One region of the Spirosoma pomorum genome, then DNA from elsewhere that is predicted to be linked to it. Evidence: riboswitches for the same ligand, from Rfam matches in the RefSeq annotation. Region 1 holds a riboswitch; the other holds the start of a gene.

What was found. A riboswitch is a leader RNA that binds a small molecule or an ion and turns the genes downstream of it on or off. The one in region 1 is predicted to bind cobalamin.
Region 2: linked by a shared signal. The riboswitch ahead of ACYVAD_RS23695 (carboxypeptidase-like regulatory domain-containing protein) and the one ahead of ACYVAD_RS16525 (TonB-dependent receptor plug domain-containing protein) in region 1 are both predicted to bind cobalamin.

Annotation. Positions count from the first base shown of each region.
Region 1 covers NZ_BAAHBP010000027.1:238,371-254,157, forward strand. Annotated here, with positions in the region: gene ACYVAD_RS16475 (GH92 family glycosyl hydrolase) at 1-1,675, shown strand, start outside; gene ACYVAD_RS16480 (hypothetical protein) at 1,756-2,019, opposite strand; gene ACYVAD_RS16485 (S9 family peptidase) at 2,080-4,428, opposite strand; gene ACYVAD_RS16490 (hypothetical protein) at 4,683-4,994, opposite strand; gene ACYVAD_RS16495 (xanthine dehydrogenase family protein molybdopterin-binding subunit) at 5,703-7,928, opposite strand; gene ACYVAD_RS16500 (hypothetical protein) at 8,102-8,470, shown strand; gene ACYVAD_RS16505 (PPC domain-containing protein) at 8,445-8,873, shown strand; gene ACYVAD_RS16510 (SDR family NAD(P)-dependent oxidoreductase) at 9,035-10,078, shown strand; gene ACYVAD_RS16515 (FkbM family methyltransferase) at 10,277-11,020, shown strand; gene ACYVAD_RS16520 (GreA/GreB family elongation factor) at 11,163-11,684, shown strand; gene ACYVAD_RS16525 (TonB-dependent receptor plug domain-containing protein) at 11,791-13,767, opposite strand; cobalamin riboswitch at 13,826-14,059, opposite strand; gene ACYVAD_RS16530 (M14 family metallopeptidase) at 14,152-15,787, opposite strand, start outside.
Region 2 covers NZ_BAAHBP010000038.1:57,047-72,833, reverse strand. Annotated here, with positions in the region: gene ACYVAD_RS23735 (cobyric acid synthase) at 1-655, opposite strand, end outside; gene ACYVAD_RS23730 (magnesium chelatase subunit D family protein) at 648-2,618, opposite strand; gene cobN (cobaltochelatase subunit CobN) at 2,630-6,919, opposite strand; gene ACYVAD_RS23720 (cobyrinate a,c-diamide synthase) at 6,982-8,397, opposite strand; gene ACYVAD_RS23715 (DUF4256 domain-containing protein) at 8,456-9,025, opposite strand; gene ACYVAD_RS23710 (hypothetical protein) at 9,176-9,349, shown strand; gene ACYVAD_RS23705 (hypothetical protein) at 9,267-9,518, opposite strand; gene ACYVAD_RS23700 (hypothetical protein) at 9,424-9,657, shown strand; gene ACYVAD_RS23695 (carboxypeptidase-like regulatory domain-containing protein) at 9,734-10,018, opposite strand; cobalamin riboswitch at 10,203-10,422, opposite strand; cobalamin riboswitch at 10,468-10,673, shown strand; gene ACYVAD_RS23690 (hypothetical protein) at 10,796-11,446, shown strand; gene ACYVAD_RS23685 (TonB-dependent receptor plug domain-containing protein) at 11,456-13,660, shown strand; gene ACYVAD_RS23680 (energy transducer TonB) at 13,686-14,129, opposite strand; gene ACYVAD_RS23675 (hypothetical protein) at 14,153-14,338, shown strand; gene ACYVAD_RS23670 (hypothetical protein) at 14,520-14,756, shown strand; gene ACYVAD_RS23665 (TlpA family protein disulfide reductase) at 14,793-15,485, opposite strand; gene ACYVAD_RS23660 (outer membrane beta-barrel protein) at 15,668-15,787, shown strand, end outside.

The sequences.
Region 1 (15,787 bases):
TACGGGCTACCGGCAAACCAACGGCTGGGCCCGCACCCGAACGGTCTATTTTGCCTTATCCTTCTCGAAGCCATTCAAATCGTACGGGCAGAAAACGCTCGACAAACCGCAGGTATACAAAGGCTTCTGGCGCAAGTTCGACCAAAGCCGCAATTTCCCTGAACTGGCCGGAAAGCGGATGCGGATGTACTTTGATTTTGATACGCAGGAAGGGGAGCAAGTAAAGGTAAAAATGGCGATCTCGCCAGTAAGCCAGGAAAACGCGCTGGCTAACATGCAGGCCGAAGTTCCTCACTGGAACTTTGACCAGGTGAAAGCCCAGGCGCAGGCCAGCTGGAACCGTGAACTGAACAAGATTCAAATCGACGCACCGGACACCGACAAGATCAATTTCTACACCTCGTTATACCACGCGTTTGTCAACCCAACGACGTACATGGATGCCAACGGGCAGTATAAAGGGCTGGATCAGGGCGTTCACCAGGCAGACGGATTTACGAATTACACCACCTTCTCGCTCTGGGATACGTACCGGGCGCTGCATCCGTTCTTCAACCTGATGCAGCCGTCGCGCAACAGCGATATGGTAGCCTCGATGATGAAGCATTACGACCAGAGCACGCTGAAAATGCTGCCGATCTGGTCGCACTACGCCAACGACAATTGGTGCATGAGTGGCTACCACAGCGTATCGGTGCTGGCCGACGCCATTATCAAAGGGGTCTACAAAGGCGATCCGCAGAAAGCGCTCGATGCCTGCATCGCTACGTCGAACCACCGCGATTACGAAGGCATTGGAGATTATATCGACAAGGGATACATTGCTGCTACGTCCAATGGTACGTCGGTGTCGAACACGCTCGAATACGCTTATGACGATTGGTGTATTGCCCAACTGGCGAAGAAGCTGAACCGGATGGACGTGTTCGAAACCTACCAGAAACGGGCTCAGAACTGGCAGAATGTGTTCGATAAATCGATCGGGTTCATGCGCCCCCGCCTGGCTGATGGCTCATACAAAAAAGAATTCGATACGTATAGTACCCACGGGCAGGGATTCATTGAGGGGAACTCCTGGAACTTTAGCTTTTTCGTACCCCAGGACCCAACGACACTGATGCAATACATGGGCGGGCCGAAAAAATTTGCAACCCGGCTCGATACGTTGTTCGCGATGAACCTGCCCGATAAGTTCTTCGCCGAAACTGAAGATATTTCTCGCGAGGGCATCATTGGTGGCTACATCCACGGCAACGAACCGGCGCACCACGTAGCGTATCTGTACAACTGGGCCGGGCAACCCTGGAAAACGCAGGAACGCGTGCGGATGATCCTGAATAGGCAGTACAAACCCACGCCCGACGGGCTGGGGGGCAACGATGACTGCGGTCAGATGAGCGCCTGGTACATGTTCTCCTCAATGGGATTTTACCCCGTGTCTCCCGGCTCCGACGAATACTCACTGGGTAGCCCGTCCGTGAAAAGCGCCCGGCTAAACCTAGAAAACGGCAAAACGTTCGAGGTCGAAGCCATCAACCAGAGCCCGAAGAACGTTTACGTGCAAAAGGTACTCCTTAACGGCAAACTCTTGACTAAACCGGTTATCACGCACGCTGACATCACGAACGGCGGTAAGCTAACGTTTTACATGAGCGCCAAGCCAGTGAGAAAATAGGAAGGTATATTACGTAAGTAAGAAAGGGCTGAATCGATCAAATAGCATTGATCGATTCAGCCCTTTTATAATGAGGACCTCTACCAAACGTAGCGAAACTGATACCAGCAGATAGCCACGAAAATGGCTTCGAAGAGCCAGGTGTAGAGCGTGTTTTTCTTGAACAGATGGAACACCAGCAGATGCATACTCACTCCGCTCAGAGCCATTGGAACACCGAAAATAAACTGGAGAGCATTGTTTGGTTGGCTTGGGTTAACAAAGCCGTAGCCAATAGCAATAACGCCCATGGCCGAAAAAATGGTCAGGGGCGTTACGATGTTGAATAGTTGCTTGATCGTCATGTTTCCGGCCGGTTCGTGGATACTTACCACCTCCGAACGGATGAAACAATCGGAGGTGAATTAGTTAACCTGATTACGGGGGTCAGGTTTCAATTCCAGCTTGAATTCCTTGGGTGGTTCAGCACCCGCCAGGTTCTTGATGAAATAATCCCAACGCCGACGAGTCATGTAAGGCGAGTAGCTGCCGAAGCCGTGAGCGCTGTTCGGGAAAATGACCAGATCGTAATCTTTATTGGCTTTTTCCAGTGCTTCGACCACCAGCAACGTATTGTACGGCGGTACGTTGTCGTCCATCATGCCGTGGGCCAGCATTAGTTTGCCTTTCAGGTTCTTGGCGTAGGTCTGATTGGCCTGCGCTTCGTAGTCGACGTTGGCCGCTAAGCCGTCGTAGCGATCGCCCCAGTCGTCTTCGTAATTGCGGTTGTCGTGGTTGCCGGATTCGGAAATACCCACTTTAAAAAAATCCGGGTAGCGGAACATCGCCGTTGCCGTGGCAAATCCTCCACCCGAATGCCCCCAGATGCCAACGCGGGCGGTATCCATGTAAGCGTACTTCTGGGCGAGTTGCCGAATGCCCGTGATCTGATCGGGGAGCGTATTTTCGGACATATTGCCGTAGCTCATGTCGTGGAAGCTCTTGGAACGTAATGGGTTGCTGGTGCCTTCAATTTCAACCACAATGAAACCCAGCTCGGCCAGCGACTGGTTGTCTTTGCGAGCTGCCGAGAAAGACCAACTACCGACACTGCCGCCTTGTGGACCGGGATAGATGTAATCGACTACCGGGTATTTTATGCTCGGGTCCAGCTTCGTCGGTTTGTAAAGCAGGCCATAAATATCTGTTTTGCCGTCAGCGGCTTTAACCGTGATGGGCGTTGGGGGTGTCCAGCCCGTCGCCGTCAAGCGCGAAATATCCGCTTTCTCCAGCGTTGCGACGAGTTTACCGGCCATGTTACGTAATACGCTGACGGGCGGCACGTTAGGCTGTGAATACGTATCGACGAAATGCGTTCCCGAGGGCGAGATCGTCACCATATGATTCCCTTCTTCGGGCGTTAGCACGGCAAAGTTCTTACCATCGAATCCAATCTTACAAAACTGACTGAAGTAGGGGTTAATAGCCTGACGTCCGTTAGCGATAAAATACAGTGTCCGGGTTTTCTCGTCCACGCGCAAGAGTCGCGTAACCAGCCAATCACCCTTGGTAATCTGGTTTTTGAGCTTACCGGTAGCGGCATCGTAGAGGTAGAGATGACCCCAGTTGTCGCGCTCCGAGAACCAGATAAATTCATTCGATTTGTCGAGGTAGCGCCAGTTGATAGCGCCCCACCCCGATTCGTACTGAGTTGGTACCGTTTCTTCGAATACCTCACGTACCGCGCCCGTTGCGGCATCGGCCAGACGGATTTTTTCCTGTTTGTGGTCGCGGGACGTAGAGACAAACGCTAGTTTAGTAGCATCGTCGTTCCAGTTTACGTCATCGAACGTACCGCTGCTGGCAATGTCGTCGCTCAGGGTAGCCCGGTGCGGATCAGCGGGGATCTGCAACTGAATCACCTTCGGATTGTCGACGTCGATAATCACCCGCTGAATTGTCGCGATGTGCTCATCGCCGGGGAGCGGGTACTTCCACTGCTTCAGGGTTGGCTTGCCGACGTTAGTCGTCACCAGATACATATCGCTGACCTGCCGCTGATCCTGTTTGAACGTCGCAATTTTTTTCGAATCAGGCGACCATATCAGAATGGCCCGGTCGCTGGACTTCCAGCCCGCATTATCGGTTGCGTAACCGAAATCCTTGATACCGTCGGTGGTGAGCTGGGTTTCTTTCCCCGAGGCTACGTCGCGCACCCACAGGTTGTAGTCTTTGATGTAAGCAGCCCGTTTTTTGTCGGGTGACAGTACGTCCGGACCGGCGCTTCCCCGAGAGGGACGACCACTGCCATCAGTAGTAGCTGACTGCGACCGGGCCGATGATGCATCGGCCGTTAGCTGATACGTTTGCAGGTTGCAGGACCAGCGTTTGCCATTCGCCGTGAACGAAACCGTCGTCAGGTCGGGCGAAAAGCTGATAGTCTGGAACGGTAATCGGCTGGCTTCATACGATTTGCCCGCAGCCGCCGACAGCGCGCTGGCCAGCTTCTGGTGATCGAAAGCAGGTGTGCGGGAACCCTTGGCTGGGTCTACCAGAATAAACCCGCTGCCAGTAGCGGTCAAGTCGCGGTACCAGAAACGGTCACCGGCCAGCCAGTTGGGGCGTACGTTGGCATGGTCAATCAACTGATCGGCGTTCGTCGATAAAAATCGCTGGGCCTGCTCATAATCGGAAGGGGTCAGCGCAGGGCGCTGCTGAGCCTGTGCTGAAACGATGGCCAAACCAATCAGGCCAACAAGAACTGTTTTTTTCATTGTAGATGAACGTGAACGTCGAAGCGCGCCATAGACTAGTTGTCCCGGTGATCGAATCGGCGATTCTGCCAAACTACAAAATTTTAGGCAATGCTGGAAGGCCAGGAGACAAGTTTACCCCAGTAGCAATCGCAGAAACGTACTAGCTGTTCTTAAATAGCAAAAGCGGACACAGGATAGCTATGGCCGCTTTTGCTACGTAAACCAGTGCTGACTGTCAGGTGCTTAGTGGTGAGCCTCTGGTAGTTAACTGATTAGGCGAAAAAGCTGGGACGGCGGAGCTCACCCGAGTTTTGCCAGGAGGCATCTCGCCGGCGGAGCGCCTGCGAAATGGTTATAATCTGTTCGCCGAGTTGGCCCTGGCCTTCGAACGAAGCCTGGTCATATTGATCCTGCCGGGAGGCATCCCAGTCGAAGAGTTCGGTTTTGGCGTCGTAAATACCAATTGGTTTACGTCCCTTGTGATTAGCGACCAACTTCAGGATTGATTCGGCTTCGGCACGCGTGTTGCAGGAAACGTGATGATACTGCTCCCGAAATAAATAAATTACTGAAAAACGATTCATGACTCTTATGTTTTGGTTGCGGCAGAACCGATTCCTGTGAAGGCTCCGGCGCAACGATGGTTCTTGATAAAACAGACTTGGAAATAGCGGTAGATGAGGCTACGCTCAATTAGTAGCGAGCGTTTACCCAGTTGCCGCCAAAGGGAGTGGCATTACGGCATAGTCCCTCAAAAACTGCTTGATTTCGACGCACGAAAGACGAAAAAGTCATCCGCGTAAAAGTGCAAATTCTTGTCCAGGTAATCTTTGTCTTATCCCCGCGCTTTGCAACGAATGGTACGTTCATGGTAGGTATAATAAGTTAATAATCAGCCTGAAAAATGAGAGGGCACTTGCTCTCCCGTTCAGTTTATAAACTAAATAAGGGGCTTAATAAGTTTTGTTTTATTGGTAAAGTGCAAAAATTGCCTACGATTTTTCATCGAAAAGCTGAATAGTACAAGTGATTCCTGTACAAAGGCTATGATTTTTCTGCCTTTTTTGCGCTCGTCGATCTGGTAGTGTGCAGTAAATGGCTATAAATCAAAATAGTATATCTAGGGAAAGTTAAATCCTGAGTAGTAGCAAAGGCGCACAAAACTGACTTTGCAAAGGGTTTCAGCGGTTGAGAAAACCAATAGGAGAGAATGGGCGCTGTAAATAGTTGGCTATCCCTAATGAGTCACTAAATCGAAAAGGCCGGTTCCTGTAGGAACCGGCCTTTTCGATTTAGCCAAGTAGTTTGTCGGGGGTGATAGGCAGATCGCGTATTCGCTTGCCCGTTGCGTGGTACACGGCATTAGCAATCGCGGCTGCAAAGCCAATCAGCCCAATCTCGCCCATTCCTTTCGCGCCGATTGGATCAATGATGGAGTCGGGTTCGTCGATCAGGATAATTTCGGTGTCGGGAATATCGGCACAGACGGGCAGGTGATAGTCCGCCAGGTTGTTGTTCACGTAGCGGCCATACCGATGGTCCAGTATCCCGTCTTCCATGAGCGCCATGCCAATACCCCAGGCCACGCAGCCGTGGACCTGACTGTGCGCCGTTTTCTGATTGACGACCTTCCCCACATCCAGCGCCGATACGACCCGCTTCGTGCGGACTTCGCCCGTAGCAGGATGTACGTGCACTTCGACAAACGTAGCGCAGAATGACTTGCTGGAATAGTTTTTCTGCTCCGGTCCACTTTCTGAATCGATCTTGACCTCGACATAAGGCAGCTTCTGCTGCTTCAATACGTCGGCGTAGGATACGGAGTTATTTTTTGCTTTGTGACTGATCTGGCCATTCTCGGCGGTTAGTTGCTCGACTGGAACACCGCCCAAGGGTGTAGCGGTCTTCTGACTAGCCATATCTATCAGCTTTTTTTGCAGTGCAACGCACACGTCGTGCACCGCTGATCCGACGGATGCGGTGGTGTGCGAACCAAACTGGCCGGGGGCGGGCGGGAAGGAGGAATCGCCCAGCTCAAAACGAACGAGTGAGGGCTCAATCCCCAGCACCGATGCGGCAATCTGCGTCATGATGGTATACGTGCCAGGGCCAACGTCGGCCGTTGAACTGCGTACCAGAACGGTGCCATCGGGCATCAGCCGGGCGCTGGCTGATGCTTTCGTTCGGGCGGCCTTGTAAATGCCAGCGCTCATGCCCATCCCGACCAGCCAGTCGCCCGACATCATGGAGCGAGGCTGTGGATTACGTTTAGACCAGCCAAACTGGTCGGCCCCCCGTTCGTAGCAAGCTTTTAGCTGATTGCTCGACCAGGGGAGTGTTGATTCCGGGTCGGTCGTAGCATAGTTTTTAAGGCGTAGGGCAACCGGGTCCATACGTAGCGCATAGGCCAATTCGTCCATGGCCGATTCCAGCGCAAACGAGCCACTGGCTTCACCGGGGCCGCGCATCCAACAAGGCGTACTTAAATCAAGCGGAACCAGCTTGTAAACCGTATTCAGGTTCGGTACGGCGTACAGCGTTTTGGTGGGGTCAACAATCCGCTCGGTAAACTCTTCGAACGTGGACGTAGCCCCAAATGCTTCGTGCGTAAGACCGACCAGCGTTCCGTCGGCAGTGGCACCAAGCCCCACCTTCTGCACGGATCGCGGCCGGTAGCCAACCATATTAAAGGCCTGATCACGTTTGAGGGCTACTTTTACGGGACGCCCTACTTTTTTGGCTCCCAGGATCGCGGCCATCTCCTGCGGCCACACCCGCGACGAACTACCAAAAGCCCCGCCCACGTAAGGTGAGTGGATCTGCACATTGTTTTCGGGCAGCTGAAACAGCCGTATAATGTCTTTCTGCGCCAGCTTCGTTGCCTGGGTTTTATTGTACACGATTACTTTATCCGCGCCCTCCCAGGTAGCCGTAGCTGCGTGGGGTTCCATCGGATTGTGAACGTTGATGGGTGTCTGGTATTCCTGTTCGATATGTACTGCGGCCGTTTTGTACGCATCACGCTGACCACGCACATAATCGTCTTCTCGTTTAGGCTTGGTGCCGCGCTTCAGATTCGTTTTTAGGTTGGTCTGGTGCGGACGCTTGTCGTACGTTACCTTGACCAGCGAGGCTGCGTGCGTAGCCCGTTCGAGTGTATCGGCCACGACCAACGCTACCGGCTGATTGCTGTAGTAAATCTGATCATTGTAGAATACCCGAAACTCCTGACCTTCTACCCGCGACTCTTTCGGATCAACCGGGATGTCGTAACCCGGTACGGCCGGTCTGTTTTCGTGGGTCATGACGACCAGAACGCCGGGTAAGCGTTCGGCCTCCCGTGCATCAATGCGGGTAATCCGCCCGCGCGCAATGGTACTGGTAACCAGTACACCGAACGTAACGCCGGGCAGGTTGTACTCGGCAGCATACGTAGCGCCACCGGTCACTTTAAGGGGGCCATCGACCCTACTCATTGGATCGCCGAGCTTGATGGTTTGGGGAAGGGATTCAGTCATACGTACTACCGTTTCGGAGGGGCAACGCCCATGCTGACTAAAGCCCAAAAAGAAGGGCAAGGTTTTGAGCGGGGGTGAGTTTGTGAGCGAATCAGCACGTAACGGACTAACCAAAGCCTGGTTCGGCGGGTTATTTGCAGAAACAACGCGACGAGCTTCACACAACGGCAACGATGGAAACGATTTATGAATGGCTACTATCCTACATGGGTAAGGAAGATAAATACTACACAATCCTGAATGCACAGCGTCATGACGCCAACGATTCGGCAACTATTGAGGTGCTGGCCCGAACCAAGGATTTTCGTTCGGTAGGTATGTTGATCTACCAAAGTACAACCCCACTGACCAAGCAGCCGGACTGGGTGCCGCAGGCAGCGACGCAGACGGATTTTCTGTTCGACAGTGCCCGGCAGGTGGTTGATTATTTAGAAACGGGTGAAGGAGCGACCCTGGCCAGCGACAAAACAGGCATTCACCTCATTCTGATCGAGCCAGAGGATGATCTGATGCCCATTGCGTTCGATCAAAACGCTCAGTAATGCTATGCTGCTATTCCTGATGACGCTGCTGACGGGGCTGCTTGGTCAAACGCCAACACCCGCTGTCAAACCAACTCGCGTTCACTTTGAGCGGGGAGCTATTACGGCTCAGATCAAAGGGCAGTTGGCAGAAAAACAGGAGGGCGCGTATTATCTGGTCGAGGCTAAAGCCGGTCAGCGTATGGTTGTTCACACGGCCGGACTTTCTACCGAACCGATCAATCACATGGTACCCATCGCGGTTGTGTACTCGCCGTCGGGTAAGTACAGCGGTGACAAAGGGCCGATCAACTTCGACGCAAAACTAACCGAAACCGGTACGTATACTATCCGGGTTGCCCGCAACCTGATGGCGTCGAATGTGGGCGCGGGTCCGTATTTGCTGGAGATTATAATCCGGTGATGACCAAGAGTAAAGGGGGGGGGGAGACGTAAAACGGGAGAATTTCTTTCGTCTTCCGTTTGTCCCCCTTTTCTTCCTACACCCAAGCGTTTCCATTAGCTTTCTTCTTACTAACCTTCCAGCGCTGAGGGCGTTATCCCTATGCACTGACGCAAAACGATATGAGTACAACTGCAAATCAAACGAAAGCGATATTATGGGGCCTGGCAGGAATTGGGGCCTGGGCTTTGACGAAAGCCGTGCTGGCTCAACGACGTAAATTAGATTTTCGTGGCAAAGTCGTCATCGTAACTGGTGGTTCGCGGGGATTGGGTCTGGCCATTGCGCGGCAACTGGCGAAAGAAGGTGCCAACCTGGCGCTATGCGCCCGTGATGCGGCCGAACTCGAACGGGCCGAGGCTGAACTGTTAACTTACGGTGGACAGGTATTTACCTACGCTTGTGACATTACCGACAAAGCCGAAGTGGAGCGCTTTGCGGAAGCCGCCCGGCAGGTCATTGGCCCGATCGACGTACTGATCAATAACGCCGGCATCATTCTGGTGACTCCCTACGAACACAGCACTGAAGACGATTTTCGGGATGCAATGGATACCAATTTCTGGGCTCCTTATCACCTGATTAACGCTATCCTACCGCAGATGCTGGCTCGAAAATCGGGCCGAATTGTGAACGTAACATCCATCGGTGGTAAAGTCTCCGTGCCTCATTTACTGCCGTATTCCGCGAGTAAGTTTGCTTTGGTAGGCTATTCGGAAGGACTACGGGCTGAGTTGCTCAAGGATAATATTTACGTAACGACTGTCTGTCCCGGCCTGACGCGTACAGGCAGTCCCCGGAACGCTATTTTTAAGGGTAAGAATGAGGACGAATACGCCTGGTTCAAAATTGCTGATTCGTTACCGCTGATAACCAGCAGTGCCGAAGACTGCGCCAATCAAATCATTGACGCGTGTCGTTATGGGGAGGCTGAGCGGCTGATTACGTTATCGACCAAACTCGCAGCCGGGCTACAGGGATTGGCCCCTAATCTGGTTGCTGAACTAAGCGCCGTAACAAACGAATACCTGCTGCCCAGCAAAGCACCGGGCGGGGCTGGTAGCCAGCGGGTAGCGGGGAAAGATAGCGAAACGCCCTTGTCGCAATCCGTGGTAACCACCTTAACCAACCAGGCTGCGGAACAAAACAACCAGTACAATAACTAATCTTCAGGGGCTCAGCGTACACGTTGAGCCCCTGCTCGTTGTAGACCCGGTCATTTACTCGATAAATGATTAGTAATCAGAAGGGGGTTCAGCAAAAGCGTGACTTTTACCGGTTTACGGTTCAAAATGGTAAGTGAGCCCGTTGGCTAATCAACGATTCCAACAACGGTCTGGCTTGCTTAACCAAACCCGACTGAGATGAAAAAGCGCATCGTCAAAGCCGTACGGTCTGTCTTGTCGCCACTGGGCGTATTTCTGGCGTCAAACTACCCAAACATCGTTAACGGGCATAAGCTGGAGGACGATCTACGAATTCTGCTGCCCCAGGCCAATCCGGTTTGCTTCGACATCGGGGCTAACCGCGGGCAAACCATCGAACTACTACAGGACTGTCTGAATCAGCCGGTTATTCACTCGTTCGAACCGGCATCAACGACGTATTCGGAGTTGACGAGTAAGTCATTCGGCCCGCGTGTGCAGTGTCATCAGCTGGCGCTGGGAGACCAGGTGGGCGTGGCTGAATTTCGTAATTACAAGGTGTCGGAGTTGAGTTCATTTCTGCCCATGAACCCCGACAAACGGGAGAACTTCTTCGCCGGGGAGGAAGTCGTGTCGGTGGAATCTGTTCCGGTCGATACACTGGACAACTTCTGTTCGGCCCGCGCTGTTGACCGTATTGATTTGCTGAAGATAGACACGCAGGGATTTGAGCTACCTGTATTGAATGGAGCTGCTGAACTCTTTAAAAACGGGAAGATTGGAGCCGTTCTACTGGAGCTCAATTTCGCGACGCTGTACGAAGGGCAGTCCGACCCACTAGCCATTTTGCAGCTTCTGCATACCTACCAGATGCGGCTGGTCGATTACTACGAAACCGAGCGGATCAACGGCAAGGAAATCTCTTGGACAACAGCGCTATTCATTCACTATCCAAGTCGCTAATAGGGACTTTATGGTGTTTTTGGTGTACTGCCTGGTCAATTGAGAAGGGTTTGACTGCCGTGTTTCGAGCCAGAACAATTCGGCTTATAGCGATGTTTTTTCATGGGGGAGTAACAATAAAACGCTCGCTCCCGAAGAGATTATGAGCAGCGCTTTTTTGAAAAATGAAACGGCTGATGCACCCGTTGTGATTCCCGCCCGTGCGCCCTTACCCCCGGGTACACCCAACTATGTGACGCCCCACGGTCTTGATCTATTACGTGCTGAACTCACCGATTTAGAAACGGAACGCGCTCATTTACAGGCCGCCAGCGTTGACGATCAGAACGAACGTAGTCGGCAACTCGCCTTGCTCAATGGGCGTATTGCAAACTTGAACCAACGTATTTCCAGCAGTAAAGTGGTCAATACCCATGAACAAGATAGTGTTCGCTTTGGGGCTACGGTTAGTCTGGCGATACAATCGGGAAAGCTGGCCGGTACAAAACGGCGTTTCACAATCGTTGGTGTCGATGAAGCCAATGCCGATAAGGAGTTAATCGCTTTCACGGCTCCTTTGGCTCGCGCCTTGCAGGGAAAGCGGGTAGGAGAAACGGTTAGCTGGCCACCTTTACAGGGCCAGCAGGTAATGGAAATTGTGGCTATCAGCTACGAGGCTGCCTGACCTGTTCGTTTAATTCACTAAAAAGTCAATAAATAAAGCGAGTCAGGGGTGTACTAATCGACCACATGTAGCGGTTGGTGCGCCCCTGACTCGTTTCAATATCTCTTTACAAACTTACTCTTACCCCAATATTCGCCGTGCGTTGCCGGGTATTGTAGCCGTATACGTCCGTATACTGCCTGTCGAGCAGATTTTGCACGTCGGCGTACAGGCGTACGTGATTCAGCCGATATTCGGCGTAAAGATCGAAAGTGCTGTAAGGGGCCAACGTTACGTTCTCGCTGGTAAACGTGGCCGAGTTGTAGAACCGGTCAGTGCGGCTGCCCACCGAACGTAAAGAGGCACTGGCGAAGAGCGCCGGCGTGATCTGATAACCGGCCGTAACGTTGACGAGCACTTTGGGGCGACGAAACAGGTTGTTATAGGTCGTGTCCCGACCCGCGGCCTGGGTCGTCACCCGACCGTCGAGCAGCGTGAGATTACCAGTCAGGGCTAATTGCCCCAGTTGCGCCTGTCCTTCAAACTCCCAGCCGTGGTCGTGCTGCCGGTCAAAGTTGATGTACTGGCTCGTGTACGGCGGTACCGATAGCGACTGGAAGAAAATAACGTCACGCACCCGACGATCGAAATACAGGGCTCGCACCCAGGCGTTCTTCGACTTGGTGAATACCTGAACCCCAGCTTCAATAGACTGACTACGTTCTGGTTTCAGCGCCCGGTTGCCGTACGGTGAGAAGATCTGATAGAGCGACGGAGCCCGGAAACCCGAAGCCAGATTGGCAAATACCTTGATTTGGTCCCGAATCAGATACGATGGGTTGAACGAATACGTAAAGGCGTTGCCGTAGACCGAATGGTGGTTATAGCGCCCACCCAGTTCGACCGATAATCCTTTTTGTGTACGCCAGACGCCGGATGCGTAGAAACTCAACTGACCCGTGCGGGCCGTATCAGCACCCAGCGGAGGAGCTTCATACAGGCCGTAGCTGCTGACCGATCGATACGTCTGATCCGTGTTGGCGAAGCGGTAGTCGGCACCGGTTAGTAGTTCGATGTTTTTGCGGATAGTTAACGTGTGGTACAACTCCGCAAAATGCGTCAGGCCGCTGTATTCGCTGTAACTGTATTTATCAAAAGCGTTTGGCTCGACCGATGTTGAATCGTCTTTGTAGACCCGCCGACTGCCGCTGATGCCATAGTTGGCTACTAGTTTACCGCGCTGGTGACTCCATTCCAGCCCCGCCGATCCAAAGCTGAACCGGTTGTTGGACGTATAATCTTTTTCGTCACCGAAAGCTCCGGCGTCGAGGTCCGTCTGGTAGGCCGTGGTCAGTCCGCGCAGCTTCAGCGTCAGGCGCGGATTGAGCGTTATCGCGATGTTACCAAGCAGAGCGTTTTGCCGGTAGCCGTCTTTATCGAACGTACCCGTGTTTTCGCGATCCGTAGCCGCCGAGAAGCCCGTCGATGACAGCCGCGTGTATTGCAGATTATACGAAACTTTATTCGTCGCACCACTCAGGCCAATGCCCCCCCGGAACGTATTGTACGTACCATACTGCGCCGTTGCCGACACCTGTAGTGGCCGTTTGCCAACACCGTTACGGGTAGAGATCGAAATAACACCGGCAACGGCATCAGAACCATAGGCTGTCGACTGAGCACCTTTCAGAATCTCGATTCGTTCGCATTCGCCCACGGTAATGAGGTTCAGGTCAAACGCATTAACCGTCCCCGATGGGTCATAAACCGGTACGCCGTCCAGCAGAATCAACGTATTGCCCACGGCAGCACCCCGTAGGTACACATCCTGGTTCGAACCCAGCGGCCCCTGTGCGCCTACAATCATCAAACCCGCCTGACGCGTCAGTAACTGGCTGACGGTCTGGGTAGCGTAACGTTGCAGCACTGAGTCAGGGAGGACCGTCACGACCTTGCCGGTCTGCGATTGTTTCTGGGGGAATTTGTTGGCCGTGACCACGACTTCGTCGAGTGTTCTGGCATCCTGAGCCAGGGTAGGTACGGCGGTACCGAGAGCAACCGATCCTAGCAGGGCGGTTGCGAACAGGCGCGGAGTTGTGCGCATGAAGAAAATAAAAAAAGTGAATACCCGTCGCTGTTAATCGCCATCCTCCGTAACGACAAACAACTCACGACCAGCGGCAGGTCTCCTGACTTAGCTCACCGATTCAGGTCTTCCCGTTGCGCCGGAGCGGAACAGTGACCAAAGCAGCAATGAATCGGCTGTCTTAAAAACGAAGCAGTACAGTTGCGGGGACAGTCCCGGTTTTGGTCCGAAAAGACCACCGAAGTTCCCTATTAAGCCAGTATCGTCGGCACTGGGGCCGATGACGGGCACCGCTAATCCGGGGCGAAGGTACGGAACGAATCGGTGAAGTAGGGACAATACACAAAAGCGCCCGGCAGAAAATCCGCCGGGCGCTCCGCTTAAACAATTCAGAATAGCTACTTATTTACCGTTCAAATCAGCCACTGAGTTGCTGTCTGTTTCGTAAAGCTGGTTGAACAGGAACTTGAACGTTCCCTGCGCCTGCGCCCGGAAGGTAATTTCCGGACCAAATGCGTACAGCTTGCCCGCGCCAACCGGTGCCATAAAAGCAGCTACGCCGTCTTTCAGGTAGGCTTGTCCCCAGGCCCAGCCGCTACGTAGTGGTTTGCTGCTATCGAACCAGGCCAGTGGTTTTACTTTACCGGTAGCGATGGCATCGGGAGCGATGTTAAACACGGGGCTGGCATCGAAATAAACATCCGTCTTGGTTGGCAGTCCCCAGGTTGCCTGCTGCGTCGAATCGATGTTCACGCGTAGCACGCTGCCTGGAATGTAGTATTTCTCGCCGGGCAGTGAGCGTTCCTGCCCTGAGCTGGTTACTTCGGTCAGGGCATTCTTGACGGGCAGACCCAGGTGATAAGCCAGGTTGGTGCTGCTGCCAATGGTAATAATATCGCCACCGGCTTCCAGGAATTTCTTCAACTCCGGAACCGACTTCTCGTGGGTGATCCGGCCCGTGTGGGTACGGTACTCAGCGGGAAGTTCGTCGTTTTTCGGTATCCGTGGCGCATAGTTCCGGTAGGGATCGTTGTCCTCACCCGTATACTGCGGAATGGCGCGGGTTACGAATACGATCGCATCGTACTTCTTCCGCAGGTTACCGGCGTCAACTTCCTGACTGTAAATTACTTTCATTGGGAAGTGGTACTGCTCCATAATCCAGCGAACCCAGCCCGACGGCATCGAGCCACCGTAGGTATCCCAGAGGGCGATCCGCATCGGGCTTACTTTGGCCAGCGAGCCCGTTGGTCGTTTGGCGATGCTCGTTACGTCGATACCCAGACTTTTGGCTGATTTATCCAGCAAGGTCTTGGCTTTGTCCGAAGCGGGAACGAAGAACGTACCGGGCGCTACTGCCGATTTGCCGCTACCACCCGTCGGGACGCGAAATACATCAACGCCACCCGCCAGCAGATCGTTGACGGCGATAAACGAGTTGTTCGACTGAGCACTCAGTAAGTAACCGGCTCCTGAAGTAGCGGCCATGCGGCCCTCCGGCGATTGAAGCTGACCGTAAGGAAGGGTCTTGAAGGGTCCTTTGAAATCCTCCAGCACCCGGTCGAACTGAACGTTCATTAAGTAAGCTAGTGTCCAGCCAGCCGCGTCATACGGACGAACCGGTGGGCCACCCGGATACTGGAAGTCGTTCGGGTGATCCTGGGGCTCGAACATATCCAGAACGTGCGGGCGGAAGGCCTGTGCCGTTTTTACGACGTACGAACCGGCGGGGTATTTCTTGCCGGCAACGCTGAAGTCGCTGGTAGCCTGCTGAATCTGAATACCCGTTTTGATCAGAGCGTTGATAAACTTAACGGCCGTGGCAAAATCGGCTTGGTTGGCCGGGATGATAAAGCCGCGTGGATCACGTAACGCCGGAGCCCGCATCACTGAATCGTAGTATTTCGCCGGAACACCACCGCCGGGAGCAATGAATCCGTAAATGTCCGTGTTAACACCGCGTGGCGTAGCGTTCGGATTAGCTTTCTTCTGGTCAGCGCGGTATTCTTCCGTGATCAAATCGACACGTTTGGGCGAC
Region 2 (15,787 bases), on a different contig from region 1:
GCTCTTCCAGCATTCGTCGACCGTCGTCAAACAGCCGGGCGTCACCCCGAAACTTGTTGATGATGACTCCCTTGATCAGTGAGCGTTCTTCGGGCGTCAGTAGGGCGACGGTGCCGTACACGCTACCAAACAACCCGCCCCGGTCAATGTCACCAATCAAATACGTAGCGGCTCCAGCATGTTGAGCCATCCGGAGATTGGTAATATCGCGGTGTTTGAGGTTGAGCTCTGAAATACTACCGGCTCCCTCCATCACGATGGGTGAATACTGATCAGCTAACCGGTCAAACGCCTGCTTAACGGCCGAGAACAACGCGGCCCGGTCGTTGCCCATAAAGTAGTCATAAGCCGACTGATTCCCAACGGGTTTACCGTTCAAAATAACCTGCGAGCTTTTATCGTTGGTTGGTTTCAGCAAGACCGGATTCATGTCAGTATGGCAAACGCTTCCAGCGGCCTCCGCTTGTACCGCCTGCGCCCGTCCGATTTCCAGTCCATCGGGTGTCGCGTAGCTGTTGAGCGACATATTCTGCGCTTTAAAGGGGGCTGGTTGGTAGCCATCTTGCTTAAAGATCCGGCAAAAGCCGGCCGTAATAACGCTTTTCCCGACATCGGATGCCGTACCAACGAACATGATAGGACGAAGTTTACGCATGACTGTTTGAGCTGTTAAGGCGACCGGAGACTGTATCCGTAAGGGTCTGTGCCGATAATTCGTCTAGTGACAGACAGTCGGCTCCCAAGGCTGTGGCCAGATCTGTCGCTCGTCCTAGTCGCAAATAATCAGTGTCGGTATCCAGTACCAGCGCCGAGATTTGCTGCTCCCGTAACTGCGTAGCCAGCTGAATCGTCTGCTGCCAGGCATCCCCACCGCCCGGTAGTGGGACATTCGCCTTACCATCACTAAGAAGCACCAGGAACGGCTTAGCGCTGCCCGACCGAATGGCCTGTTCAATAACTTCTTCTGCCAGTTGGAGGGCGTGGGGTAAGGGCGTGCGGCCACCGGTGGGTAATTGGTGCAGCGCCTGCTCAGCCTGTTCAACATCGCGGGAGGGAGATAGGATGACCTGTGCCTCAACGCCCCTGAAAGCAATCATGCCCACGCTGTCTCGGTGCTGATAGGCATCCTGTAGCAAACTGAGAATGCACCCTTTTACGGCTTCCATACGTCGATGAGCCGCCATTGATCCCGACGCATCAACGACAAATAGAATCAGATTACCCGTTTTACCGGCTCGTACCGTCTGGTGCAGATCGTCGCGCGTGAGCCCCCAATCATCGGCACCGCGTATCAGCGAGCTTTGCAGCGTGGCGGTGACAGCCAGATCCGTGGGCGACGGATCACGAATCGCCCGTAGCGCATTACCCCGTAATAGGTCTCTTGTCTGACTCCGCTGGCCTTCGGGCGTTGGCTGCCGTTGTTTGGTCGGCTCCGTAACAAGTGAAGGCGAAGCAACGTCAGGCAGTACCCCGAACGTCTGTTCAGGCTCCGCCCCCGTATCGGTAGCTGTTTCGCCACTGTCAGAAGTTTCTGCCTCGGAAGACAGTGGTGTAGGCGTTGAAGGACCCGATTGAGGAGGATTCGGTGGTTGTGTAGACTCGAAATGCCGATCGGGTGGATTCTGCTGGAACAGCTCGTCCAGTTTGCTGGTATCGGCTAAATTGTTTGGTGCAGTCTTTTTTCGCTGCCGATGCGGCAGGGCTAATTCGGCTGCCTGCCGAATGTCATCGGGTGTTACGTCCAGACGTCCGGCCAAAGCAGCCAGCGTTTTTGCCGTTTTATACATGACCAGGTCGGCCCGCAGGCTCGCTACGTTCAAGTCCGTGCACAGTTGACTGATCATCGTCAGCAAGCCATCGGCCAGCCGAACAGAGGGAAGCAACTGCCGGGCTTTTCGGAGTTGATCTTGTAACCGTTGCTGCTCCGCAGTCCACTGTTGGACAAACGCTTCTGGATCGACGTCGAACGCCATCCGCCGACGGACGACCTCAGTTCGTTCAGCCACGTCGCGGGGAGCTGTTACGTCGACTACCAGGCCGAACCGATCGAGAAACTGCGGCCGCAGGTTTCCCTCCTCGGGATTCATCGTACCAATGAGCATAAACCGAGCCGGGTGGCTCACCGACAGGCCATCCCGCTGGATGGTGTTAACGCCCATAGCCGCAACGTCCAGCAGGCCATCAACCAGATGATCGGCCAGTAGGTTTACTTCGTCGATGTATAGAATACCTTGATGAGCCGATGCCAACAAACCCGGCAGCAGTTTCTTTTTGCGCTCAACCAAAACTCCTTCCAGATCTAAACTTCCGAGCACTCGGTCCTCGGTGGCTCCCAGGGGCAGGTTAACGAACGGAACGGCTATTTCCTCCACCTGCCAGTCAGGTTGCTGGCAGGCCTCACATTGGTCAAGTAACTCGCTAGGTAGACAGTTAAAGCGCGAACCAGCCACCCGTTGAATAAACGGCATCACGGCTGCTAGCCCTCGTACCGCCGTACTTTTTGCCGTTCCTTTATCCCCCCGAACCAGTACCCCGCCAATGCCGGGATTAACCGCGCAGAGTAGTAATGCCTGTTTCAGTTTCGGTTGACCAACGAGGGCCGAAAATGGGTAATTCATCGTGTATGGGTTCATTCGCTCCGCACCTCCAATAAGCTTTCGCTTTTCAAATAAACCTCCTGCAAAGCCTGTAACATTTCGGGCGATGGCGATGCCCACATGCCCCGTTGGGCGGCTTCGAGGAGTCGTTCGGCGATAGCGTTCAAGGCCCACGGATTACTTTCGGCAAAAAACTGCTGCATGGCCGGGTCGAGGGCGTAGGTTTCGCCCACTTTTTCGTACATCCAATCGTCAACGACCTGCGCGGTAGCATCGTAACCGAATAGGTAATCGACGGTGGCCGTTAGCTCTAACCCACCTTTATAGCCGTGTTTTTTTATACTCTCAATCCATTTAGGATTGACAACCCGCGAACGAAATACCCGAAGGGTTTCTTCTTTCAGGTCACGCACGACGGGTTGAGCTGGGTTTTGCGAATCACCAAAATAGTGCTTGGGCTGCTGGCCAGTCAGGCTACGGATTGTCGCAATCATACCCCCGTGAAACTGTAGGTAGTCGTCGCTGTCAAAAATATCGTGTTCGCGGTTGTCCTGGTTGTGCAGTGCCACTTCTACGCCCGACAAACGCTGTTTAAACTCGGTACGAGCATCGGTTCCTTGTGCTGTTCTAGAATAGGCATAGCCTCCCCAGTTGACATACGCCTGAGCGAAGTCGGCATCACTATGCCAGTTTTTTTCATTGATCAAGGGCAGGATTCCCGCCCCGTACGACCCAGGAGCCGCGCCAAAAATACGGTAGCTCGCCCGCTCCTCCGCTTCGTCAAGCGGCATGTCCTGCGCCTGTAACTGGGTTAGTTCATTGAGGTAATGTTTCCGGACAAAGTTCTGCTCCAGGGGTTCATTGAGGGCAATAACGCGTTGTACAGCATCATCGAGCAGGTCAATCAGATGGGGGAACGCATCCCGGAAAAAGCCGCTGATGCGCGTCGTTACGTCAATGCGGGGTCGCCCGAGTTCTTCAAGCGGAATTACTTCAATATCCGTCACCCGCCGACTTTCGGCCTGCCAGATGGGCCGGACACCCAGTAGCGCCAGTACTTCAGCGGCATCGTCGCCACTGGTCCGCATGGCGCTGGTTCCCCAGATACTGATGCCCACGTTTTCGGGATAACGGCCCGTCTCTTTCCAGTGCCGGTCAAGCACTTCGCGAGCCAGTTGCTGGCCTACCTCCCAGGCCGCCTGCGACGGCAGTGACCGCGGATCAACAGCGTAGAAATTACGGCCCGTCGGCAGGATGTGCGCCATACCCCGCGTCGGTGCCCCACTGGGTCCCGCCGGTACGTAGCCACCCGACAGTCCATGCATCAGGTTCGAAATCTCGTCGTCCGTACGGGCCAAGTTTGGTAGGAGCCGTTCGCAGACGTATCGTAGCACCTGTCGGATACCGTCAAATTTGGGCTGTGCCGGCGATTCGTTGAACGTCTCGAACAGCATTGATTCGATCTGATCGGCGCGGAACCGGTGTTGTTGCGCTACCCGGAATAGGTGGTTGCTCAACTCATCAATCACTTCCAGCGCGTCGGAGCCGGTTACCACGGGACGACCGGCTAGCTCTGTAAACATTGCTGGCACGGCCGAGAGTCGACCGCCTTTACTTACCTGCAAGGCAGCCCCGTCCAGGTCATAAAGGTGGGCAATCTCAGCAGGTAAGCTCGGGGTAGTTGCGTTGGGCAGGCGGGTAAGCGATTGCAGCATGTCGACCAACGCGTCGCCCATCGGCATTTCCCCCAGCGTGTGCAGGCCATTTCGTATCTGAGCCGCGCCCAGTTCGCAGAGGTAGCCGTCAATATCTTCAATTAGGTGCGCTACGTCTTTTCCATCCATTTCGGTGAGGCTAACGGGCACACCCTCGGGCGTCATCTCGTCGTCCCAATCGTGTTTATGGTCGCCGTGGTCGCGGCTGAGCATGGCAGAGAGATCCATATCCAGGTTAGTTTGTTTGATAAGCGTCCAGATTTGCCGTTGCAGCAGCGGCAACTTGGCCGGGTCCATCGTTTCAACCTGGTAGTACTCATCGACCAGCTGCGTCAACTGAGCCAGCTCGCCATAGCTATCAGCGGACGTCATGGGGGGCGTCAGGTGATCGACGACGACCGCATGGGCACGCCGTTTTGCCTGTGACCCTTCGCCGGGATCGTTGATAATGAACGGGTAAAACAGGGGCAGATCGCCCAGCAATGCGTCCGGGAAGCAGTTAGCCGATAAGCCAATGCCTTTGCCGGGTAGCCATTCCAGTGTGCCGTGTTTACCGACGTGTACAATCGCGTCAGCCTGCCAGTCGTCGCGGAGCCATCGGTACAGGGCGTAATAATGGTGCGTCGGGGGCAGATCAGGTTGGTGATAAATAGCGTCGGGGTCCATACCGTAGCCGCGGGGTGGTTGCAACGCCACAAAAGCGTTGCCCAGGTTGAGGCCTGCCAGCGCGATGTGCCCGTTGTGGACGTATGTCTCGCCGGGGGGCGGTCCCCATTGCTTCTCCATTTTCGTTTGAATCGCTTCTGGAAGCTCAGCGAACCACTTGGTATACTGTCCCACCGGCACCTGACCCGCGGCATTGGCTAACTGCTCGGGGGTTAGATACGTCTGATCGTACGAACAATGGTCGATCAGTTGGTGAATCAATTCCGTCCCCGTAGCGGGCAGATTTTCGATCTGGTACCCTTCTGCCTGCATTGCGTATAGCATATTCATCAGCGACGCGGGCGCATCCAGGCCAACGGCGTTCCCGATCTGCGAGGCCTTTGTGTTCGAGTTCGTGAAGATAAACGCTACTCGTTTTTGTGAGTTCGGCAGCTGGCGTAGACGAGCAAATCGCCACGCCAATCCCGTTACGCGCTCTACCCGATCGTCCAGCGGTACATACCCCTTGGCGTTACGTTCTTTCTCCTTAAATGATACCGGCACCGTAATAATGCGTCCGTCGAATTCAGGAATGGCCACGTTCATCGCCGTGTCGAGCGGGTTTAGCCCCCGGCTCGACGATTCCCACGGCCCTCGCGCCATGCCCGGCGTAATCGCCTGAAAGATCGGAACGTTCAGGTGAGACAAAGCCCGCTGCGAGGCCGTCTCATCACCATCTGTCCGCACGTCGGTCATGGCGTACGAGATGGTGTTAATTAGGTTCGCAATGGCAATACCGCCCCGTTCCGCCTGAAAGTAAGAGAAAGCAACCGGTGCACTGGTGGCCGGGTTAACCGACTTGAGGGACGACGTAAATACGGGCAGCGCGTTCAGCCCCTTTTCTTCCAGTGAGCGAACCAGCGCATCCACAAAAGCGGTGTTGCCGCTGATCCAGTGCGAACGATAGAACGTAATACCTACAGTGGGCTGATCGGGATTGTGGCGCTGTACCCAGTCCGTTGGCTCGGCGTTTTCGGGAAGATCAGGATGGTAAATGCCATGATCGGGCAGTTGCATCGGCGCGTCGGCCCCGAATCCCGTCATGAGCAGGTGGTCAGCCAAAAAGTACAGCAGGGACGTAAAGTTCTGGTACCCGCCTGCCTGGACGTACGCCAGCGTTTCGTGCAGAATGGCAGGCGATACGGTTGAAACAGCCGCAAACTCTGGGTTTAACTCGCCCGTACCGCTGATCACAATCAGATGCTGTCCCTTGTCCTTTGCTCGGCGAACCAGCTCACTAAAGCCGGGTACGCTGCTCGGTCGGCCGTGTATTCGGAGGATGATAATTTGAGCCGCACCAATTTCTCGGTCCAGGAGCTGGGCCATCTGCGCTTCGCTCTTTATGGCGAGAAGGCTAATACCCGACGTTTTCGGAAATTCATCCGGCAATTCCTGCAAAACCCGGTTCATCGTCAGCAGGTCGGTGTCGGCGTGGGTCAGAAAAACAATCCCACCTGTCGGCAGGGCTGGTTGGCCCAGCTGGGTAGCGGCTTCGGAACCTTTCCAGGTGTAAAACTGGAAAACATATTCCGACAGCTCCGTGGGCGGGGTCAGAAAACCATCGGCGGCAATCATGCTGTCGATGTAATCAAAAATCGCGATGATCTGCCAGTTGCTGTTGATGGAATGAAACCAGACGGAGTGTCCGTCGAACAGCAACGTCACCACGTTGGCCAGCGTACACGGCCCCAGGCAGCCGCCTTTGGTCATGTGCACGACGTTGCGGATTTTCCGGCGCATCCATTCGCTTTTGTATAGTTCGACCGGAATGGGCGCGTAGCCCCGATCGACCCGGCCGCAGCAGCAAGCGTTGTAGCAGTACGACAGATGTCCCCGGCGCTGTACTAGGTTGATGGCTTTCCCGTCGGACCGGGTTACCCGCTGGCGTTTTATTTCAGACATGAGGTTACTTATAACTGATACGGGTTGTTACTCCCTGCCCCCTGAAGAAGGTGAGAATACCGCTAATTCTTCACCCCTTCAGGAGGGCAGGGAGTAACGGAATCGGTGTTAGGTGTAGCATCCGGCAAGGCAAATAACTGCCGCAGAAACTCCGGTTTGTCGCCCCAGTACAGATGCACGTAAGAGGCAATCGTATGTTGGCTTCGGTACAGTTTTGTTTCGACCGGAACGCCTTTTGGATTAGCGATCGAAGCTACCGACACCTGTGGGCGCGTTTCGCACCCCACGGAGTAATGAAACTCGTGCCCCTTTAGACGCATTCCGTCCCAGTCAACAGCCCGGTAACCGAGCGTAAGTTTTGCCTTCAGCATTGACGTCGTTATATCCAGCGATCCCACCATTGGCCATACTGTACCGTCACTGATTTCGATCGATTGGCTTAAATACATCAGCCCGCCACATTCGGCATAAGCCAGTCCCCCACCCTGACAATAATCGCGGATACTAGTGCGTATGGCCACGTTTTCGCTCAGTTGCTGGGCGTATAGCTCGGGGTAGCCACCGGGCAGGTACAGAAAATCCGTATCAGGCAATTTCTTATCACGCAACGGACTGAAGAACGTAACGTGGCCGAATTGAGCCAGCACGTCCAGGTTCTGCTGATACGTAAAGGTGAACGCTTCGTCCCTCGCGACGCTGATGCGGTATGAAGCGAAGAACTGGGGGATTGGGGCCGGGGGGCTAGAGGCAGATAAATTAGGGGTTCGCGTACAGTTCAGCAGTCGGTTCAGATCGATCGTCTTAGGAAGTTCGTCGGCGATGGCCTGAATGATTTGCGCGTAATCCGTTTCGGCGGAAATATGTAATCCCAGATGCCGCGATGGAATAGTAAAGCGTGGATTCGTGGGCAGATAGCCCAGCGACTCCACCCCCACGTCGGCGCAGGCATCAGCCAAAAATCGGTAATGCGATTCTGACCCGACATTATTAAAAATTGCTCCGACCAGATTAATGCCCTGGTAAAAATGCTTGAATCCGTACAGCAGTGGCGCTACCGAGTAGGCCATCGCTTTGGCATTAATAATCAGAATGACGGGTATGTTCAACAGCTCGGCAATTGACGCACTGCTCCCCTGCATCCGGTCGGCCCCGTCGAATAATCCCATCACGCCCTCCGTGATCGCCACATCGGTACCGCTGGCGTACTGTTGATACGAGGCCGTTACGTGTTCAGGCGAGGCCATGAACAAATCCAGATTAGTGCTGGGTGGCACTCCACCAGGCGAATTGCCGTTAGTCACACCCACTGCCGTACTATGGTGCCGCGTATCAATATAGTCCGGACCACACTTGAACGGCTGTACCCGTAGTCCCTGGTTCGCGAGCGCCCGCAACAACCCCAGCGTTAGCGTGGTTTTGCCGGAGCCACTGGACGGAGCGGCCAGCAGAAACTGAGAAAAATCACTCTGATTTAACATTCGAAAACGGCTAAAGAAACTGGCCAAGCCGCTAGTTTCAACGATTTATACTATTTCCCTAGACCCGTAACGAGCCCCGGAACCCTCTGGCGGCATAGTACGAAGCAGCGCCATTATGATAGACGAAAACGGTATCGTAGCGCCGATCACAAAACAGGGCTCCGCCTAGTTGGCGGATAGCCGCTGGGGTCTGTATCCAGCTTGACGTTTTCAGGTCGAACTTACCGAGCTGCTGTAATTCCCGATATTGTTCTTCCGTGAGCAGGTCGATTCCCATAGCAGCGGCCATATCAACGGCGTTACTTTCCGGTCGGCTTTCTTTTCTCGATTCCAGTCCCTCCCGGTCGTAGCAAACACCTCGGCGGTCTTTGGGGCTCTCGGCTGAGCAATCGTAAAAAATGTACTCATCCGTTTCTTGATCATACCCAACAACATCGGGTTCTCCACCGGTTGCTTCCATGTCGTTAAGCGTCCATAGCTTTTCGGGATTGGCGTCCAGCTTTGCTTGCACGTCAATCCACTTGAGATCCTGATGACGGTTCTTGTTTTTCTCAAAACGTGCTTTTAATACGTTGAGCAGTTCGTTACGCTTTTCAGCCGATAGCTCCTTCTTGTCAACATTTGCCATGCTATACGTTTTGCTTATAAGTGTGGGAGTTTAAAATCGATTAGCACGATCGTCAAGTTTTAAATATACGAAGCTTTGTTGAAGCTAACCCGTTGCGGGTTTCACCTCGTTTCGTTTCGATGGGCCAATTGCTCTGGCTTTAAGGTTGTTATGGCAGTTGAGTTTGTGGCAACCTGGTTGCCTTTTCGCTTCTTCCCTTTTTTCGTCTTTCTCCGGGCTTTCCTACGTAGCCATTTCCACGTTAACACCAATCCCGTTGCGCTGACGGCCGTCCCGCCCAGCATGAGTACCCAGACGATGATATCCCAGAGTGGTCTTTTGTAAAGCAGAAGCCGAAAGTCCAGGCTGTGCAAACCATGATACAGCCAGCGCTCCAGCCGACTTCCTTTCTCGTATTTGTGAAATGCTCAAATCCGCCGTACGTATTGTTGGCCCGGACGCCAGTCGTGTTTCTCATGGCCTCCCCTAGATCATCAACGCCCCGCTGCTCGATCGTACGGCCCGATACAGAACTTGTCGTCACGGGAATATCCCGGATGGGCACCGCTAGTTTGTTGATAGTCGTAAACGCCGGTGTGCGAGCCGACGTAACGGTTACTTCCGAGAGTTCGCTGGTCCGGCTATTAAGCTGATAACGGAGTACCGTTGCAGCCTGTGCCGATACAGTTATATTCTGTTTGTGCGCTTCGTAGCCAACCCCGCTGACGGTCAGTGTGTACGTACAACGGGTACGCGTTTGATCGTAAACTGGCCCGCTTCGTCGGTTACAGCCCCGAAACCCGTTCCGTCCAGACGGATCGTAATGGCGGGTAATGGCTCACCCGTTTCGGCCTGAATCTGGCCGCGAATCGTACCCGTAGTCGACTGGGCCCAGCTGGCAGCACCTAAAAAAAGATTGAGAAGGATAACCGTTATGGCTAACAGCGAACGAATGGTGGAAAAATGGGCTGATTGATCACCAGGTCGCGGGTGATCAGCGTAGCGCGTGTGCATACCTTTTAACGAAAAAATAAGGAGTTAAAAGCGTCTGCCTGCAGTTCGGCATGCGAACGGGTACGTGCAATCGGACAAACGACGATGGGTGCTCGCGAGGAAAGTAGCACCAGCTTCTGCCGACAGGAACGGGTGTCTGCAGGAGAAATCGCCAATCTTGACCGTGCTTCAAACCGCGAAAGCATTGTCAGCAAGAAAAAAGGCAGGTCTCCTGACTTGTAACCTGGCGGCCGTCCTTCCCAGTCTGATCGACCAGTGAACATCACGCAGGCAGATTCCCGCGGGGCAGCCAGTTGGGGCGTTACTTACAGTTGCGCGACAGTTCGGGATTTGCACCGCATCGGCGGTCCGACCGATTCTCTATTAATCCGCCGTAAGGCAGAACCGTTTTCCTGTTGGTAAAATGGAAGTAGATACTTATTAGGGCAAAGGTACCCTAAAGTTTCTTACTTTTGAGACCGTTTTTAGGTGCGCTTCCGCCGTGAAGCGCTTAAAAGGGAATCCGTCGCGCTGTCCGTCAGCGTTAATCGGAGCAGTCCCCGCTGCTGTATAGTTCATACAACCATTTTGACAATCAGGCCACTGTTCCTCATCAGGAGTGGGAAGGCGTCAGAATCGAACGAGCCAGAAGACCTGCCCAGAAACGTCAGAACCGGTGTGCTTTCGGGACGAAAGGCAAACACGAAGTCAGATAGGGTGCGCCTGCCGACCGGCGAACACCCCTGCTTTTTGTACGCGCTTTTTACGGGTTTGCCACCACATCAACCTAACAAGCGCATGATCAACCCGCTACTTATCGACTCGTTGCTGCTGGGCGTACAGCACTCCTTCGAACCCGACCACATGGCCGCCGTGTCGGTGCTGGCATCCGAAAAAAACAAATCCGGTCGGATCGCTTCAGACAGGCATCATATGTGGCGTATCATCTGGCGTTCGTCGCACTGGGCGCTGGGCCATTCGTTCACCCTGATTCTGTTTGCCTGTCTGGTGCTGCTGGTCAAATCGGCCCTGTCGCTCAACATTGCAGAACAAGTCGAACTGGCGGTCGGACCTTTGATGATCTGGCTGGGCGTTGTTGCTATCCGGCGAAATCACCGGCAAACGCACGAACCCGTGCAACCAGCGCCATCTACTACGTTCAGTCGATCCTTCTGGGTCGGCATGGTACACGGCCTGGCCGGTACGGGTGGTGCCTGCACCGTAGCTCTGACGCTAGCCGCCAGCGATGCCGCTACGGCCGTCTGGATCATTGTCCTGCAAAGCGCGGGTATCATCGTCGCCATGACGCTCTACGGCTGCTTGCTGGCGTTTTCGCTCACTAAAGTGGTCGACCGGTGGCAAACGGCAGTTCGGGCCATCAACTATGCCGTTGGCATCTTCTCCATTGCGATCGGCGTGTACACGTTGTTCGACATTTTTCACTCGTAATCAATACCCATGAAACAACGCTACTACCCAGTAGTTGGTAGCCCAATCCAGCTAGTTACTTGCCTCGGCGTGATGCTTGGTGCATTAACTTCTTTACAGGCGCAATCGATCCCCGCCGACTCGCTCAGAAGCCGCGTCCTGGAAGAAACAACTGTTACAGCCACCCGCTCGGAAAACCGGCGCGACCGGGTTCCGCAACAAATTGACATCATTACCCGGCGCGACATCAACCAAACCCCAGCCGCCGACGTAACGGATCTGGTCAAGAAACTGGCGGCTGTCAATGTTATTCAATACCCTAATCTCTCTTCAGGGGTTGGCATCCGGGGATTTCGGCCGCAGTTCTCGGGTCTGAATCAGCGTACACTGCTGCTGATTGATGGTCGGCCCGCGGGGGCTACGAACCTGTCAACCATTGGGCTCAACAATGTGGAGCGGGTCGAGGTGTTGAAAGGGCCCGCGTCGGCGCTGTATGGTTCCCAGGCGATGGGTGGCGTTATCAACGTCATCACCCGACGCTCGACAGGAGCGCTACGGGGCAATGCCTTCGCTGAATACGGCTCCTTTCAGACGTATCAGGCGGGTGGAAATATCGGCGGCAGCCTGACCCGGCGACTCGACTTCGATGCCTCGGTCAACTATCTCAGACGGGCACAGGACTACCGGCTCGGCAAAGGCAATTTGTTCCGGGATTGGCTGAAGGGCGATCAGGCAGTAAAGTATTACAGCAACAAGCCAGCCGAAACGGTCGATGATCGTAAAGACGATGGTCAGATTCGGCCCAACACCAAACTTACTTATTACTCCGGTGTGCTGCGACTGGGCTATCAGATCAGCAATAACTGGCGAGTAGACGTACGGGGCGAAAAATTCATTGCCGACGACGTTGAATCCCCCGGCGACATCACCTACGGCACGACGCAGGCCAGCCTGAAAGACGTTAACCGACAGGCGGGTGAAATCGCTCTTCGCGGTCAACTGACGGATCATAAACCGACGTTTCGTGTCTTTGCCTCCGGCGAAAACAATTTCAACCAGACGACCAACGTATCAGGTAAGCCGGTTACGCCGTTCCTGTCGTCAAACACCGCGAACCGCTGGCAGGGCGTTCAACTCCAGGACAACTGGCAACTGGGACGCCACCAACTCACCGTTGGCTATGACTACTTGAATTCCAGTACGTCGTCTCGGAACTGGACTGACGCCGTCACCGAACGAGCACCCACGCAACCTAATTATTCGATTCGGTCGTCAGCATTCTACGCGCAGGGCCAGCTGGCCTTCGGCGGAGATCGGCTCCTCCTGCAACCTGGCCTACGGTTGGACGACATTACGTTCTCCGTTAAGGAAACGCCCCTGCTTACTACGTTCAAGCCTGGCAAAAAAACCAATCCGTTCGTCAGCCCAAATCTGGGCGCAGCGTTGCTGCTGGCACCCGACTGGCAACTGAAAGGAACCGTGGGTCGGGCGTTCGTAACACCCGATGCGTTCAACGTAGCCGGTTACTCAGAAACCCGCACCTCAACTGGCCGCATTACCATTACTACTGGTAATCCAAATCTGACCAACGAAAATAGCCTGAGTTATGACCTGGGGTTGACGTTTAGCCGTCCCAAAGCGGGTTTCCGAGCAAGTACTACTTATTTCAACACGAACGTACGGGACCGGATCGCTCGGATCGTGACGCAGGTCAACGAGAAACAGACTAACGGTGACGTACTCGTCGCGCGGGCTACTTACGTCAACGCAGCCGATTCGGACCTGCGGGGCATTGAATCAGAAATCAGCTATGACTTCGGCGCTTTGACCGCATATCGGTACTCACTCCGATTGTTCGGCAACGCAACGACCATGCTTCGTTATACCGAGACCATTGTCGGCACCGACGCCAGCGTGACCCAGCGGGACATTGCCAACGTAGCGAAAATGAACCTAAACGCGGGACTGGAATACGATTCGTTCAAGGGGCTACAGTTACGTCTGTTGAGCCGGTACATGGGGCATCGCAAAGACACCGACTTTACCGATGCGGCCAACCCGGAGATTCGATACCCGGAATACTTAGTGCTCGACTTGAGCGCATCGTACACGCTGGCCCAACACCATACGCTGGGGCTACAGATCGCTAATCTAACCGACGAGAATTACTACGAAAAACGGGGCTATAACCTGCCAGGCCGCTCGTTATCAGTGCGCTACCGCTTTTCGTTTTGATAGAATACGAGTAGGCACTTAGAATTTAGATTATTATAAATGAAATGGGTAGGCTGGTCCGTACGTTGACAGCCTGCCCATTTTGCTGACCAGGAGTCCAGTCCGGCATGCCTTTGATAACCCGCACCGCTTCTTCGTCGCAGCCACCGCCCACACTCTGCGTCACTTGTACATCGGCAATCTTCCCGGCACTAGTCACCACAAAGCTCACGATTACCTTGCCCTGGATTCCGGCGCGCTGTGCTGCAGCTGGATACCGCAGATTCTGCATGAGATACGCATTCAATCCTGTCTGCCCACCCGCTGGCGCTGGTGGCTGATCGACAACGGTGTACACTTCGCCAACTAGTCCAGATCCCTCCGGATCAACATTTTTCCGGGAACACATCAGCGTTAGCGCCATCAGGCAAACAGCCAGTACGTAACGTTTATAAACGGAGTAGTCGGTTTGGGGGTTATCGGTTATCATAACAAAAGTTCATTTCCGGCAAAATGAGAATCTTTCTTCTGATTTTACTGACCTTAGTCCTGAGTTACGGCATCATTGCTTTCTGGACTGGCGACTGGAACGCCACTCAGTGGGATACCGATAAATCGGAAGCCACTAAACTGGTTGGCGGAGCATTTCTCCTGTTGTTCTTTATCCTGTTCCGAAACAGACTTAACTGGCCAAAGTAGTGCCACGTTGATTAGGCAACGAAAAGAAAAACTACAGCTACAGGGAATACTGTTCTACCGCCTGGCCATCGAACGCTCGTCTTGCTTTGACTCAATTCGCTAAGCTCCGGAGCTGTTGGCTTTAACGATTAATTTACGCGCTTTCCATTTAGATCAGGGAATTACGTCCTAGTTTTGTAGGATGAAACTCAGTGACGACCACCAGGCATTAGTTGATTTTTTTGCCAATACAACCTTGCCAACCGGCGTTCAACACGTGAATGAATACAGCGTCTTTCTGGACCTGCCAGCAGCGACGAAGACGTATCTTGAACGACTCTACAGCGATGTAGAAACGCATCAACGGTCAGCAGCCCTGGCGCTAACCGGAATCAAAGACTGGGCGCTGCTGCGTGCGGATACGCCAGCGAATAACTAGTATCCTTCAGTCTCAGCGTAAGGCAAAAATCCGAGTCTACTTCGGCAGGGCGCGATCAATGGCCTGTACGAGCCGTTCATCGACGATTGACTGATTCGTCTGGGGGTTGATTGATGAGCCGGAATAGATGTCCCGAATAATGCCGGTCTGATCAACCAGGAAGTGATACGGATATCCTTCTATCGCCAAAGCAGAAAAGAGATCCTGCGCTTGCGGTAGGGCGGTGTACGTGAACGTTCGTTTCGCCAGGACACGTTGTACCAGCTCGGGCGATTCTGGGGCTGGGGCAATAAAGACGATATTCTTACCGCGGTATTTTGCTTCTAGCTCACTCAGGGCAGGCATCTCTTTCAGGCAGGGAATGCAGGTAGTTGACCAGAAATTGATCACGATCAGTTTATTCTGCAGCGAATTATTGCTGTAGACTTTTCCCTGTTTATCCTTGAGACTAAAGGTGGGTAATGGCTTCCCAATCCACTTTTCTTTAAACGCATCAAGGGGATTACTGGCCATCACCTCGAACGTGATCTGCGTTTCTTTCTCTTCTTCCGTCACATCAATGGTGGCAATTGGCTTCCCCATATTAGCCGTTCGAATGCTATCGAACTGCGCCTGCGAATACCGATGACCAGTCGCGTCAATGTAAACTTTAGGCTTTACAGACTGACTGTAGGCCAGGGTAGTAATCAAGCAGAATACCGCCAGACATGAGACGTGGTTAATACGCATTGTTTGAAGATTATGGTAAAAAAGCTCGTTAAAAACGCGTTTTGACATTGGGAAGTTCTGCGTGCCATAACACTGTTTTGCGTGGGCACGCCCCTTAAAATATGTTAATATCATCAAGTAGCTACAACCTCATCTGCTTCGGCTTACTCTTACTAGTGGTTCAACCATTAAACAAAAGTAGTATGAAGCAATTACGTACAATCATTGTCCTGTTTCTGCTGGTAGTTGGTTCCGCTACCGCTCAAACCCACAAAGGAAGCTGGCTAGTTGGCGCTCAGATGGCAGATTTTTCTCTGCAAGGC